DNA from 2 places in the Streptomyces coelicoflavus genome. Region 2 is predicted to be linked to the other one. Evidence: riboswitches for the same ligand, from Rfam matches in the RefSeq annotation. Region 2 holds a riboswitch; the other holds the start of a gene.
The links. A riboswitch is a leader RNA that binds a small molecule or an ion and turns the genes downstream of it on or off. The one in region 2 is predicted to bind glycine.
Positions count from the first base shown of each region.

Region 1: linked by a shared signal. The riboswitch ahead of gcvT (glycine cleavage system aminomethyltransferase GcvT) and the one ahead of gcvP (aminomethyl-transferring glycine dehydrogenase) in region 2 are both predicted to bind glycine.

Region 1 covers NZ_CP108218.1:2,499,353-2,506,396, reverse strand. Annotated here, with positions in the region: gene OHA99_RS10870 (hypothetical protein) at 120-647, shown strand; gene OHA99_RS10865 (L-serine ammonia-lyase) at 719-2,086, opposite strand; gene glyA (serine hydroxymethyltransferase) at 2,187-3,449, opposite strand; gene gcvH (glycine cleavage system protein GcvH) at 3,464-3,841, opposite strand; gene gcvT (glycine cleavage system aminomethyltransferase GcvT) at 4,002-5,135, opposite strand; glycine riboswitch at 5,291-5,384, opposite strand; gene OHA99_RS10845 (AAA family ATPase) at 5,562-6,230, shown strand; gene OHA99_RS10840 (enhanced serine sensitivity protein SseB) at 6,335-7,044, shown strand, end outside.
Region 2 covers NZ_CP108218.1:6,965,833-6,972,876, forward strand. Annotated here, with positions in the region: partial or broken gene OHA99_RS31290 (DNA polymerase IV) at 19-1,523, shown strand; gene OHA99_RS31295 (PRC-barrel domain-containing protein) at 1,439-1,816, opposite strand; glycine riboswitch at 1,966-2,061, shown strand; gene gcvP (aminomethyl-transferring glycine dehydrogenase) at 2,239-5,124, shown strand; gene OHA99_RS31305 (molybdopterin-binding protein) at 5,262-5,657, opposite strand; gene OHA99_RS31310 (DUF1707 domain-containing protein) at 5,814-6,383, shown strand; gene OHA99_RS31315 (LacI family DNA-binding transcriptional regulator) at 6,400-7,044, opposite strand, start outside.

The DNA.
Region 1 (7,044 bases), 4.5 Mb from region 2:
ACTTCCAGGTTCCGCTCCGTTCGCCTCCCGTTGACAATCGCTCGTGCCGCCGGCGCTCCGGCCGGCGGCACGCACCGGGCCACGGCGCCCTGCCGGGGTCCGGCAACGGGAGGAGTGCGATGAGTTCGAGGAGCAAGGCGGCGGCCGGCCTCGCCGCGGGGGCGGCGATGGCGGCCGTCGCGGTCCTGGGAGGCGCGGCACCCGCGCAGGCCTACAGCCCCGATCCGTCGGCGACGATCATCCACCGGGACACGGACGGCTGCCCGTGCAGCGGGGGCAGCCTCGGCGACCCGTTCGACGGCACCTACTTCAAGCACGACGCGGGCGGCAAGGCCGTGAAGATCGAGCTCTCCGACGACGGCTGGTTCATCGGCAAGGTGGAGTTCCACCCCTACGGCAACAAGATCTGGGTGTACGACACCAAGAACGACGGCGACGGCATCTACGTCCACGTGGCCGTCGACAACCACGACGGCCACGGGCTCACCGGCTGGAACCTCTACCACCCGCCGGGCACCGACAAGGTGGTGGACTACTCCGTCAACAGCCTCGGCAGCAACGTGCGGGAGGGCGCCGACATCCGCATCCGCGTCTTCGACGACTCCCGCACGACCGACCTGATCACCACCGCCTGGGGCGTGGCCTGACCGACGCGGGGCGGACCCGGAGGCCCGCCCCGCCCGGCCGCGCGGGTCACACGGCCCTCCGGGTCACTCGGTCAGCACTCGATGATGTTGACCGCCAGCCCGCCCCGGGCCGTCTCCTTGTACTTGACCGACATGTCGGCGCCGGTCTCCTTCATGGTCTTGATGACCTTGTCGAGGGAGACCTTGTGGGAGCCGTCGCCGCGCATCGCCATCCGGGCCGCCGTGACGGCCTTGACCGCGGCCATGCCGTTGCGCTCGATGCAGGGGATCTGGACGAGGCCGCCGACCGGGTCGCAGGTGAGGCCGAGGTTGTGCTCCATGCCGATCTCGGCGGCGTTCTCCACCTGCTCCGGGGAGCCGCCCAGGACCTCGGCGAGAGCGCCGGCCGCCATCGAGCAGGCGGAGCCGACCTCGCCCTGGCAGCCGACCTCGGCGCCGGAGATGGAGGCGTTCTCCTTGAAGAGCATGCCGATGGCGCCGGCGGCGAGGAGGAAGCGGACCACGCCGTCCTCGTCGGCGCCGGGGACGAAGTTCACGTAGTAGTGCAGGACCGCGGGGATGATGCCGGCCGCGCCGTTGGTCGGGGCGGTGACGACCCGGCCGCCGGCGGCGTTCTCCTCGTTCACGGCCATCGCGTAGAGCGTGATCCACTCCATGGCCAGGGCCTGCGGGTCGCCCTCGGAGCGCAGCTTGCGCGCGGTGTTGGCGGCGCGGCGGCGGACCTTCAGGCCGCCCGGCAGGATTCCCTCGCGGGTCATGCCGCGCTCGACGCAGGCCTGCATCACCCGCCAGATCTCCAGCAGGCCCTCGCGGATCTCGTCCTCGTCGCGCCAGGCACGCTCGTTCTCCAGCATCAGGGCGGAGATGGACAGGCCCGTCTCGCGGGTCAGGCGCAGCAGCTCGTCGCCGGTGCGGAAGGGGTACTTCAGGACGGTGTCGTCGAGGACTATGCGGTCGGCGCCGACCGCGTCCTCGTCGACGACGAAGCCGCCGCCGACCGAGTAGTACGTCTTGGTCAGCACCTCGGCGCCCTCGGCGTCGTACGCCCACAGCGTCATGCCGTTGGCGTGGTAGGGGAGGGCCTTGCGGCGGTGCAGGACCATGTCGTCGTCGTAGGAGAAGGCGATCTCGTGGTCGCCGAGGAGGCTGATGCGGCCGGAGGATTTGATCTTCTCGACGCGGTCGTCGGCCGTCTCCACGTCCACCGTGCGGGGCGAGTCGCCCTCCAGGCCGAGCAGCACCGCCTTGGGGGTGCCGTGGCCGTGGCCGGTGGCGCCGAGGGAGCCGTACAGCTCGGCGCGGACCGAGGCGACGGAGTCCAGCAGCTCCTCGTTGCGCAGGCGGCGGGCGAACATGCGGGCCGCGCGCATCGGGCCGACCGTGTGCGAGCTCGACGGGCCGATGCCGATCGAGAACAGGTCGAAGACCGAGATGGCCACGGGGACTCCTCAGAACGGGGGTGGTGCGGAGGGGGTGCCGAGGGGCGGGGCGCCCGGCCGCTTGTGGCGGATGCGGCGCCCCACCCCCCGGGAGCGGTGTCTACTTGTTCAGACCCGGGTACAGCGGGTGCTTGTCGGCCAGGGTCTTCACCCGGGCCTTGAGGGCCTCCGCGTCGTAGGACGGCTTCAGCGCCTCGGCGATCACGTCCGCGACCTCGGCGAAGTCCTCGGCGGTGAAGCCGCGGGTCGCCAGGGCCGGCGTACCGATGCGCAGACCGGAGGTCACCATCGGCGGACGCGGGTCGTTCGGGACGGCGTTGCGGTTGACCGTGATGCCGACCTCGTGGAGACGGTCCTCGGCCTGCTGCCCGTCCAGCTCGGAGTCGCGCAGGTCCACCAGGACCAGGTGGACGTCCGTGCCGCCGGTCAGGACGGAGACGCCCGCCGCCTTCGCGTCGTCCCGCACCAGGCGCTCGGCCAGGATGCGGGCACCCTCCAGCGTACGGCCCTGGCGCTCCTTGAAGTCCTCGCTCGCGGCGACCTTGAAGGCGACGGCCTTGGCGGCCACCACGTGCTCCAGCGGGCCACCCTGCTGACCGGGGAAGACGGCGGAGTTGATCTTCTTGGCCAGCTCGGCCGTGGAGAGGATCACACCGCCGCGCGGACCGCCCAGCGTCTTGTGGGTGGTCGTGGTGACGACGTGGGCGTGCGGGACCGGGTTCGGGTGCAGGCCCGCCGCGACCAGACCGGCGAAGTGCGCCATGTCGACCATCAGGTACGCGCCGACCTCGTCCGCGACCTTGCGGAACGCGGCGAAGTCCAGCTGCCGCGGGTAGGCGGACCAGCCCGCCACGATCAGCTTCGGCTTGGTCTCCTTGGCCAGGCGCTCCACCTCGGCCATGTCGACCTGGCCGTCGTCGCCGACGTGGTAGGGGACGACGTTGTAGAGCTTGCCGGAGAAGTTGATCTTCATGCCGTGGGTCAGGTGCCCGCCGTGGGCGAGGTTCAGACCCATGATCGTGTCGCCGGGCTTGAGCAGCGCGAACATCGCGGCCGCGTTGGCCTGGGCGCCCGAGTGCGGCTGCACGTTGGCGTGCTCGGCGCCGAAGAGCGCCTTGACCCGGTCGATGGCGATCTGCTCGACCACGTCGACGTGCTCGCAGCCGCCGTAGTAGCGGCGGCCGGGGTAGCCCTCGGCGTACTTGTTGGTGAGGACCGAGCCCTGGGCCTCCATGACCGCGACCGGGGCGAAGTTCTCGGAGGCGATCATCTCGAGGGTGGACTGCTGGCGGTCCAGCTCGGCGTCGACGGCGGCGGCGACGTCCGGGTCCAGCTCGTGCAGGGGTGTGTTCAGAAGCGACATGCGATCGTGACTCCTCAGGCGCCGGCGAAGGCGGTGTACTCGTCGGCGGAGAGCAGGTCGGCGGGCTCGTCCGTGACCTTCACCTTGAACAGCCAGCCGCCCTCGAAGGGGGCGCTGTTCACCAGCGACGGGTCGTTGACGACGTCCTCGTTGACCTCGGCGATCTCGCCGGAGACGGGGGAGTACAGGTCGGAGACCGACTTGGTCGACTCCAGTTCGCCGCAGGTCTCGCCCGCGGTCACCGTGTCGCCGACCTCGGGAAGCTGCACGAAGACGACGTCACCGAGCGCGTTGGCCGCGTGCTCCGTGATGCCGACCGTCGAGACGCCGTCCTCGGCGCCCGACAGCCACTCGTGCTCCTTGCTGTAGCGCAGCTGCTGGGGGTTGCTCATGGCCTGAATTCTCCTGTACGCGAGGAAGTGGCTGGTGAAGGGGGTGGTGGGGCGGTACGTCACACGGGCCGACGCCGCCGGGGACACAGGCGGCCGGTGCCGCCGGGGGCACCGGGGGCCGACACCGCCGGGGACACCGGGGGCCGGTGCCGCCCAGTGTCTACTTCTGGCGCTTGTAGAACGGCAGCGCCACGACCTCGTACGGTTCGTGACTGCCCCGGATGTCCACGCCGACGCCCTCGGTGCCGGGGGCCGCGTGCGCCGGGTCGACGTACGCCATGGCGATCGGCTTGCCCAGCGTCGGGGACGGAGCGCCCGAGGTGACCTCGCCGATCACCTCGCCGCCCGCGACGACCGGGTACCCGGCGCGCGGGACCCGGCGGCCCCCGGCGACCAGGCCGACCAGGACGCGGGGAGGCTCCGAAGCGGCGCGCTCGGCGGCCTCGGTCAGCGCGGCGCGCCCGACGAAGTCGCCCTCCTTCTCGAACTTCACCACCCGGCCCAGACCGGCGTCGAACGGCGTCAGCGCGGTCGACAGCTCGTTGCCGTACAGCGGCATGCCCGCCTCCAGGCGGAGCGTGTCCCGGCAGGACAGGCCGCACGGGACCAGTCCCGCGCCCTCGCCCGCCTTGGTGAGCGCCTGCCACAGCTCGACGGCGTGCTCCGGCTTCACGAACAGCTCGAAGCCGTCCTCGCCGGTGTAGCCGGTACGCGCGATCAGCGCCGGGACGCCGGCGACCGTGCCGGGCAGACCGGCGTAGTACTTCAGGCCGTCCAGGTCGGCGTCGGTGAGCGACGCGAGGATGCCCGGGGACTCCGGGCCCTGCACGGCGAGCAGCGCGTAGGCGTCGCGGTCGTCGCGCACCTCGGCGTCGAAGCCGCCCGCCCGCCCGGTCAGCGCGTCCAGCACGACCTGGGCGTTGGAGGCGTTGGCGACCACCATGTAGTGAGCAGACACGGCCGCGGTGTCGTCGAGCCGGTAGACGATCAGGTCGTCCAGGATGCCGCCGTCCTCGCGGCAGATCATGGTGTAGCGGGCCCGGCCCGGCTTCACGGTGCCGATGTTGCCGACCAGCGCGAAGTTCAGCAGCTCGGCCGCCTGCGGGCCGGTGACGGTGATCTCGCCCATGTGCGAGAGGTCGAAGAGACCGGCGCGGGTGCGCACCGCGACGTGCTCCTCGCGCTCGGAGCCGTAGCGCAGGGGCATGTCCCAGCCGGCGAAGTCGGTCATCGTCGCGCCCAGGGCGCGATGCGTGGCGTCGAGCGCGGTACGGCGCGGTTCGGTACTGCTCATCGGTCGGTCGTCTCCCATGACAGGACGTGGCGAGGTCGGTCCTCCCCATCTGTCATCGGAACCTGAGAGGTTCGCCACGGCCACCGGAGTACGGCGATCAGGGCTTGCACCTTGGGTGGGACCGCCGTCGGGGGCGGTCCGCTTTTCAGATGTGCCTCGCCCGCGCGGTAACGGGGCCTGAGAGATTCAAGGGAGGGACTTGCTCCTTCGGCGCCCCGGCGCGGCCGGGGACTCTCCCGCGCGGATTCAAACGGCCGGTATGCAGTTGGCGCCGCCATCATTGCACGCCGGGTCGATCCATGGCAGACCGTGATCTGTAACCGGCTTGTGGCAGTAAGCGAACGAAAACGCGAGACCTGCGCATTACCTTCTCTTTACACTCGACGGGGAGGTACTCGTGTACCGCCCCAGGGGAGGACGATCACGGTGAACAGGACCACGGCGTACGCCACGACCTCGGGACTCGCGCTGCCCAAGCAGCCCGCCGCCCCGGCCCCGGAGGCCTGCGCCCCACTGACCGCACCCGTCGTCCGCGACCTCAGGGACCGCGACGGCCACAGCCCGCACGCCCTGCTCTTCGGACCCCGGGACCTGGTGGTGATCACCGGCCTGCCCGGCAGCGGCAAGTCCACGCTGATGCGGCGCACCGTGCGCGGCGCGCGCCTCGACTCCCAGGACACCCGCGACCGCTGGGACCGCCGCATGCCGCGCCTCCTGCCGTACGCGCTCTACCGCCCCCTGGTCCGCCTCGCCCACTACGCCGGACTGCGCCGCGCGGTGCGCTCCGGCGAGGGCGTCGTCGTGCACGACTGCGGCACCCAGGCCTGGGTGCGCGGCTGGCTGGCCCGCGAGGCCCGCCGCCGGGGCGGCACCCTGCACCTGCTGCTCCTCGACGTCGCTCCCGACGAGGCCCTGGCCGGCCAGCGCGAGCGCGGCCGGGGCGTGTCGCGGTACGCGTTCCTGCGGCACCGCGCGGCCAACTCCCGCCTGCTGCGCGCGGTGACCGGGGGCACCCTGCCCGCCGGCTGCGCCTCGGCGGTGGTCCTCGACCGGGCGGCGGCCGACACCCTCCGCCGGATCGCCTTCACCGGGTGACGCACGGTAGGGCACCGGGGTCGAACGGGTTAGCCTTTCAGCCACGAAGCGGCGGCCACGAAACGGCCGTGAACAGCGGTACCAGGCAGGCGGTAGGTAGGCAGATGGACTTCCCGGCACAGGCGCACCCCCATCCGCACGGCGGGTGGCCCGGCAACGAGCTGGAGGAGGTGCTGTCCGCCTCCCTCGGCGTCCCGGCGGCCGGCGGCCGGATCGTGGAGGTCCTCGGCCGCAGCTTCCTGTGGATACCCCTGCCCAACGGCGGCGGCCCGCACAGCGGCCCCCTCGACCTGCCGTCGCTGGAGATCGAGGGCCAGGCCTACGTACCGGTGTTCAGCTCCGAGGAGCAGCTCCGCCAGGTCGCGGGCGCGCACATGGCGTACACCGTCGCCCCCGCCGCGGAGTTCGCCCGCGGTCTGCCCCCGCAGGTCGGCCTCGCGGTGAACCCGGAGGGCGTGGTCGGCATCCCGCTGCCGCCGCCCGCCGTGGCCGAACTGTGCCGGGCCGGACGCACCCCGCTGGACGGCCCCGCGTCCGGCGGCCGGGTCCGCCTCTTCGAGCCGGACTGGCAGGACGACCCGGTGGACTTCCTGGCCGCCGCCTCCGCCGAGTTCGCCGCCACCGGCGTGGTCCGCAGCGCGCGCCGCTGCCTGGCCGCCGTCGAGACCGCCGACCCGGTCCTGTACATCGGCGTCGAGCTGACCCACTGGGAGGGCGACGCCCAAGCCCTCCCCCTGGAAGCCCTCGGCCGCGCCCTGACCAAGGCCCCCCTGCACCACCCGGTCAACCTGGTCCTCCTGGAGGCGGCCCAGGA
Region 2 (7,044 bases):
TAGGGCAGCATCGGAGATGTGAGAACCGCGCCCACGATCCTGCATCTCGACATGGATGCCTTCTTCGCCTCGGTGGAGCAGGCGTCCAAGCCGAGTCTGCGCGGGAAGGCCGTGGTCGTGGGCGGTCTCGGACCGCGCGGCGTGGTCGCCACCTGCTCGTACGAGGCGCGGGTGTTCGGCGTGCACTCCGCGATGCCGATGGGCCAGGCACGCCGGCTCGCGCCCCACGCCGCCTATCTCGTTCCGCGCTTCGAGCTCTACCGGTCGATCAGCGAGCAGGTCATGCGGCTGCTGCGGGAGCTGTCGCCCCTGGTGGAGCCGCTCAGTCTGGACGAGGCCTTCGTGGACCTGGAGGCCGGCCGGGCAGCCCGGGACGCGGATTCGGCGCGGCTGGCCGGGGGGAAGCTGCGCGCCGACATCCGCACCGTCACGGGCCTCACCGGCTCCGTCGGGCTCGCCGCCTCCAAGATGCTCGCCAAGATCGCCTCGGAGGAGGCCAAGCCCGACGGACTGGTCCTCATCCCACCGGGGACGGAGCGGGCCATGCTGGAGCCGATGACCGTGCGGACGCTGCCCGGCGTGGGACCGGCCACGGGGGACCACCTGCGCCGGGCGGGGATCACCACGGTCGGCGAGATCGCCGAGGCGGGCGAGGACGAGCTGGTGCGGCTGCTGGGCAAGGCGCACGGCCACGCGCTGTACGCCATGGCGCTGGCGCGCGACGAGCGGCCCGTGGTGGCCGAGCGGGAGACCAAGTCCGTGTCGGTCGAGGACACCTACGACGTGGACATCCACGACCGGGTGCGGGTCGGCGTCGAGGTGGGGCGGCTGGCGGACCGCTGCGTGCGGCGGCTGCGGGCCTCAGGTCTGTCCGGGCGGACCATCGTGCTCAAGGTGCGCAGATACGACTTCTCCACGCTGACGCGCTCCGAGACGCTGCGCGGACCCACCGACGACCCCGCGGTGGTGCGGGAGGCCGCCGCCAGACTGCTGGACTCGGTGGACACCACGGGCGGCGTACGGCTGCTCGGGGTGGGCGTCAGCGGGCTCGCCGACTACACGCAGGAGGATCTGTTCGCGCAGGCCGCGGGAGAGGTTTCCGAGGAACCGGCCGAGGAGCCCGAGGCCGGGCCCGTCGAGGAGCACGCTCCTTCGCCCGCCGAGCGCCGGTGGCCCGCCGGGCACGACGTACGGCACGCGGAGCTCGGGCACGGGTGGGTGCAGGGCAGCGGCCTCGGACGGGTCACCGTGCGGTTCGAGACGCCGTACTCCGACGTCGGCCGGGTGCGGACCTTCCCGGTGGACGACCCGGAGCTGGCCCCGGCGGACCCTCTGCCGCTGGTCTCCCCAGCGGTGCGAAGACCCGGTGGAGAACCCGTCGGCCCGCCCGGTGGGGGCGGCTCCGCGGGACGGGTGGCCGGGTAGCGCGGGCGGCGGGTCAGCCGTCGTCGTTGCCCTTGCCGGCCAGCTTGCCGAAGTCGCGGTCGGGAGGCGGGGGAGCCGCCGCCACGTCCAGGCCGTAGTGGTGGTAGAGCTGGAGTTCCTGCTCCGGCGAGAGATGGCGGCCGACGCCGAAGTCGGGCGCCTCCTTGATCAGGGACCGTTCGAAAGGCACGCGCAGGGTGCCCTCGACCAGCTCGCTGGGCTCCAGGGGGACGAAGGCGTCCCTGCTGAAGAGGCCGGTCCGTATCGCCGCCCACTCGGGGACGCCGGTGGCATCGTCGAGGTACACCTCGTCCACGGTGCCGATCCTGGTGCCGTCGCGGTCGAACGCCTTGCGGCCGATCAGGTTCCGCGGATCGATGTCAGTACGCACGGGGCCCTCCACTTGATCGCACCACTGGGCCGCACTGGGTCGCACACCAGCCGCCTAATCATCCGTAAGTACTACAAAAGAGCACATGTGGTCGGTCGGCCACTCGAAGCTCTCACGAGTGCCTCGCTGGTACGCTGGCAAACGGCCGCTGACCCCGCGCGGGAGAGTCCTCCGGACACCACCGGAGGCGCCGAAGGAGCAAATCCTCCCCGGAATCTCTCAGGCTCACGTACCGCACGGACGAGGTCACTCTGGAAAGCAGGGCGGGTGTCGACGGCTTCCGCTCTCACCGACGGTGAAAGCCGGAAGAGCCTCCGGGCTCCTCCGGTGAAGCTCTCAGGTTGAGATGACAGAGGGGGAGGCCGTCCGGGTACCCGCGCCGTGGTGCCCCTCGAAGGTCGTCAGACCAGGAGGCCTCCGCAATGACCGCCCATCGCACTCCGCTCTCCGAACTCGAACAGGCAGCACCGTTCGAGCAGCGCCACATCGGCCCCGACCACGAGGCCCGGGCCAAGATGCTCGCGCAGGTCGGTTACGGTTCGCTCGACGAACTGACGGCCGCCGCGGTGCCGGATGTGATCAAGAACGCCGACCGGCTCGACCTGCCGGGCGCGCGCTCCGAGGCCGAGGTGCTGGCCGAGCTGCGCTCCCTGGCCGACCGCAACCAGGTCCTCGACTCCATGATCGGCCTCGGCTACTACGGCACCTTCACCCCGCCGGTGATCCTGCGCAACGTCATGGAGAACCCGTCCTGGTACACGGCGTACACGCCGTACCAGCCGGAGATCTCGCAGGGGCGGCTCGAGGCCCTGCTGAACTTCCAGACGATGGTCGCCGAGCTGACCGGCCTGCCCACCTCCGGCGCCTCGCTGCTCGACGAGGGCACCGCCGCCGCCGAGGCGATGGCGCTGTCCCGGCGCATGGGCAAGAACAAGAAGGGTCTGTTCCTGGTCGACGCGGACGCGCTGCCGCAGACCGTCGCCGTGATACGGACCCGGGCCGAGCCGACCGGCGTCGAGGTCGTCGTCGCCGACCTGAGCGAGGGCATCCCCGCCGAGGTCGCCGAGCGGGAGATCAACGGCGTCCTGATCCAGTACCCGGGCGCCTCCGGTGCCGTCCGCGACATCAAGCCGGTGATCGACCGGGCGCACGAGCTGGGCGCCCTCGTCACCGTCGCCGCCGACCTGCTCGCCCTCACGCTGCTCACCTCGCCCGGCGAGCTGGGCGCGGACATCGCGGTGGGCACCACCCAGCGCTTCGGCGTGCCGATGGGCTTCGGCGGACCGCACGCCGGCTACATGGCCGTCCACGAGAAGTTCGCCCGCAGTCTGCCCGGCCGCCTGGTCGGCGTCTCCGTGGACGCCGACGGCAACAAGGCCTACCGCCTGGCCCTCCAGACCCGCGAGCAGCACATCCGCCGCGAGAAGGCCACCAGCAACATCTGCACCGCGCAGGTGCTGCTCGCCGTCATGGCCGGCATGTACGCCGTCTACCACGGTCCCGAGGGGCTGCGGGCCATCGCCCGCCGCACCCACCGGTACGCCACGATCACCGCGGCCGGCCTCGCCGCCGGCGGCGTCGAGATCGTCCACGGCTCCTACTTCGACACGGTCACCGCGCGGGTGCCCGGCCGGGCCGGCGCGATCGTGCACGCCGCCCGCGAGAACGGCATCAACGTGCGGCTGGTCGACGCCGACCACGTCTCCTTCGCCTGCGACGAGACCACCACGCGCGCCCAGGTCGGCGGCGTGTGGCACGCCTTCGGCGTGGAGGGCGACGTCGAGTCGCTGGACGCGGAGACCGGGGAGACGCTGTCCGAGGCGCTGCTGCGCACCGACGACTTCCTGACCCACCCCGTCTTCCACCAGCACCGCTCCGAGACCGCGATGCTGCGCTACCTGCGCCGTCTCGCCGACCGGGACTACGCGCTGGACCGCGGCATGATCCCGCTGGGCTCCTGCACCATGAAGCTCAACGCGACCACCGAGATGGAGCCGGTCACCTGGCCCGAGTTCGGCGCCCTGCACCCCTTCGCGCCCGCCGATCAGGCCCAGGGCTACCTGACCCTCATCCGCGAGCTGGAGGAGCGGCTCGCCGAGGTCACCGGGTACGACAAGGTCTCGCTCCAGCCCAACGCCGGGTCCCAGGGCGAGTTCGCGGGCCTGCTCGCGGTACGCGGTTACCACCGGGCCAACGGCGACGAGCAGCGCACCGTCTGCCTCATCCCGTCCTCCGCGCACGGCACCAACGCCGCCAGCGCCGTGATGGCCGGCATGAAGGTCGTCGTCGTCAAGACCGCCGAGGACGGTGAGATCGACGTCGAGGACCTGCGCGCCAAGATCGAGAAGCACCGCGACGAGCTGGCCGTGCTGATGATCACGTACCCCTCCACACACGGCGTGTTCGAGGAGCACGTGGCCGACATCTGCGCCCAGGTGCACGACGCGGGCGGCCAGGTCTACGTGGACGGCGCCAACCTCAACGCCCTGGTCGGCCTCGCCAAGCCCGGCCACTTCGGCGGCGACGTCTCCCACCTGAACCTGCACAAGACCTTCTGCATCCCGCACGGCGGCGGCGGTCCCGGCGTCGGCCCCGTGGGCGTGCGGTCGCACCTCGCGCCGTACCTGCCCAACCACCCGCTTCAGCCCGCGGCCGGTCCGCAGACGGGCGTCGGGCCGATCTCGGCGGCGCCGTGGGGATCGGCGGGCATCCTGCCGATCTCGTGGTCGTACGTCCGGCTGATGGGCGGTGAGGGGCTCAAGCGCGCCACGCAGGTGGCCGTGCTGTCCGCCAACTACATCGCCAAGCGCCTTGAGGCGCACTTCCCGGTGCTCTACAACGGCCCCGGCGGGCTGGTCGCGCACGAGTGCATCATCGACCTGCGCCCGCTGACCAAGGCCACCGGCGTGAGCGTCGACGACGTCGCCAAGCGGCTGATCGACTACGGCTTCCACGCGCCGACGATGTCCTTCCCGGTGGCCGGCACGCTGATGATCGAGCCGACCGAGTCCGAGGACCTGGCCGAGCTGGACCGGTTCTGCGAGGCGATGATCGCCATCCGCGCGGAGATCGAGAAGGTCGGTTCCGGCGCCTGGCCCGCCGAGGACAACCCGCTGCGCGGCGCCCCGCACACCGCGGGCGCGCTCGGCGGTGAGTGGGACCACGCGTACACGCGCGAGGAGGCCGTCTTCCCGGCCGGTGTGTCCGCCGCCGACAAGTACTGGCCGCCGGTGCGCCGCATCGACCAGGCCTACGGCGACCGCAACCTGGTCTGCTCCTGCCCGCCGCTGGACGCGTACGAGGACTGAGTCCCGACGCGGAAGTGGAAGAGGCTCCGTCCGGGCTCGCACGGCCCGGACGGAGCCTCTCGGCATGTCGACGCCCTTGCGGCTCACACCGTGGCGCCGGAGGTGAGGGCGGTGCCGGGAGCCGGGGGAGGCGTGGGTCAGGTTCTGTCGATGTGTACATTCGTCGACTTCACCCGCGCCGTGGCCTCCACGCCGACCTCGAGGCCGAGTTCCTCCACCGCCTCCCTGGTCAGCAGGGAGACGAGCCGGTGCGGGCCGGCCTGGATCTCGACCTGGGCCGCGACGTCGCCGAGTTTGATGGCGGTGACGATCCCCGGGAACGAGTTGCGGACCGAGGTGTACGGGGTCTCCTCGTCGGCGCCGCCGGAGCGGGCGAGCTCGACCGAGAACGCGGCCAGGTCGCGCCCGTCGACGACGCGCCGCCCGCCCTCGTCGCGACGGGTGGCGATCCGGCCCGCGTCGGCCCAGCGGCGCGCGGTGTCCGGGCTGACGCCGAGCAGCCGCGCCGCCCGGCCGATCGTGTAGGACTGCATGCGGTCACGATAGGCCGCGGGACGGGAACGGTGGACGAGGGGTTGGCTGTGGGGTATGACGCGATATAGCGTTAGTGTCCCGCAGTGGTGGGGCGTTCACGGGACGCCCGGGGAGATCGGGGTCGAGCCATGCCGGTGCAGTCTTCACAGGGCGGCGTGACGCCCGCGCTCCGCGCCTCGCACGCGGACCGGGACCGGGCCGTGGACGTACTGAGCGCCGCCGCGGGAGACGGCAGGCTGACCGCCGAGGAGCTGGACGACCGGGTGGGAGCGGCGCTCACCGCCCGCACCCAGGACGAGCTGGCCGCCCTGACCGCCGACCTGCCGCTCGCGGCGGACGGCGCCGCGGCCCCCGCGGCCAAGGACGTCGTCCGTATCGAGCAGCAGGGCACGTCCACCCGGCGGGGCGAGGGCTGGGTGGTGCCGCGGCGGATGGAGATCCGGTCGGCCTGGGGCGAGGTGACGCTGGACCTCGCCCGGGCGGTGATCACGCACGACACCCTCCGCATCGACCTCGACCTGCGGGCCGGGGCGCTGAAGATCCTGACCCGGCCCGGCATCGTGGTGGACACCGACTCCCTCGTGACCAGCTACGGCGAGGTGAAGACCCCGAGGAGCGTCGACATCGGGGTGCCCGTGGTGCTGAGGGTGGAGATCACGGGCGAGGTCAGCTGGGGGCAGGTCGTGGTGCGTGCGCCGCGCCGCGGGCTCGGGCGCAGGGCGTAGGGCCTGGGCGGACGGCTCAACCGGACGGTGTCGTGATGCCCGGCGGGGGTGCCGTGCTGGCACGCAGGATCAGCTCCGTGCCCAGTTCGGCCCGTGGCGGGTCCGGGTCTTCGTCGCGGGTCGGGCGAAGCACCGTGCGCGCGGCCACCCGGCCCATGTCGGCGAGCGGCTGGCGCACGGTCGTCAGGGGCGGCGCCGACCAGCGGACCTCCGGAAGGTCGTCGAAGCCGACGACGCTCATGTCCTGCGGCACCCTCGACCCGCGCCGGCGCAGCGCCTCGATCGCACCCAGCGCCATCTGGTCGCTGGCCGCGAAGACCGCCGTCGGCGGCTCGGGCAGGCCCAGCAGGGCTTCACAGGCCGCGAAGCCGGACTCGTGACGGAAGTCGCCGGGGACGATCAGGGACTCGTCCACGGCGACGCCGGCGCCTTCCAGGGCGGCGCGGTAGCCGTCGCGGCGGGCCCGCGAGCACAGCAGCCGCGGCGGCCCGGCGATCAGGCCGATCCTGCGATGCCCCAGCGCCAGCAGATGCTCGGTGGCCGCCGTGCCGCCCTCCCGGTTGGCCGCGCCGACCGTGGGCACGTCCAGGGCCGGAGAGCCCGCCGGGTCGACGACGACCAGGGGCACGCCGAGGATCCGCAGCTCCTGGTGGAGCACCGG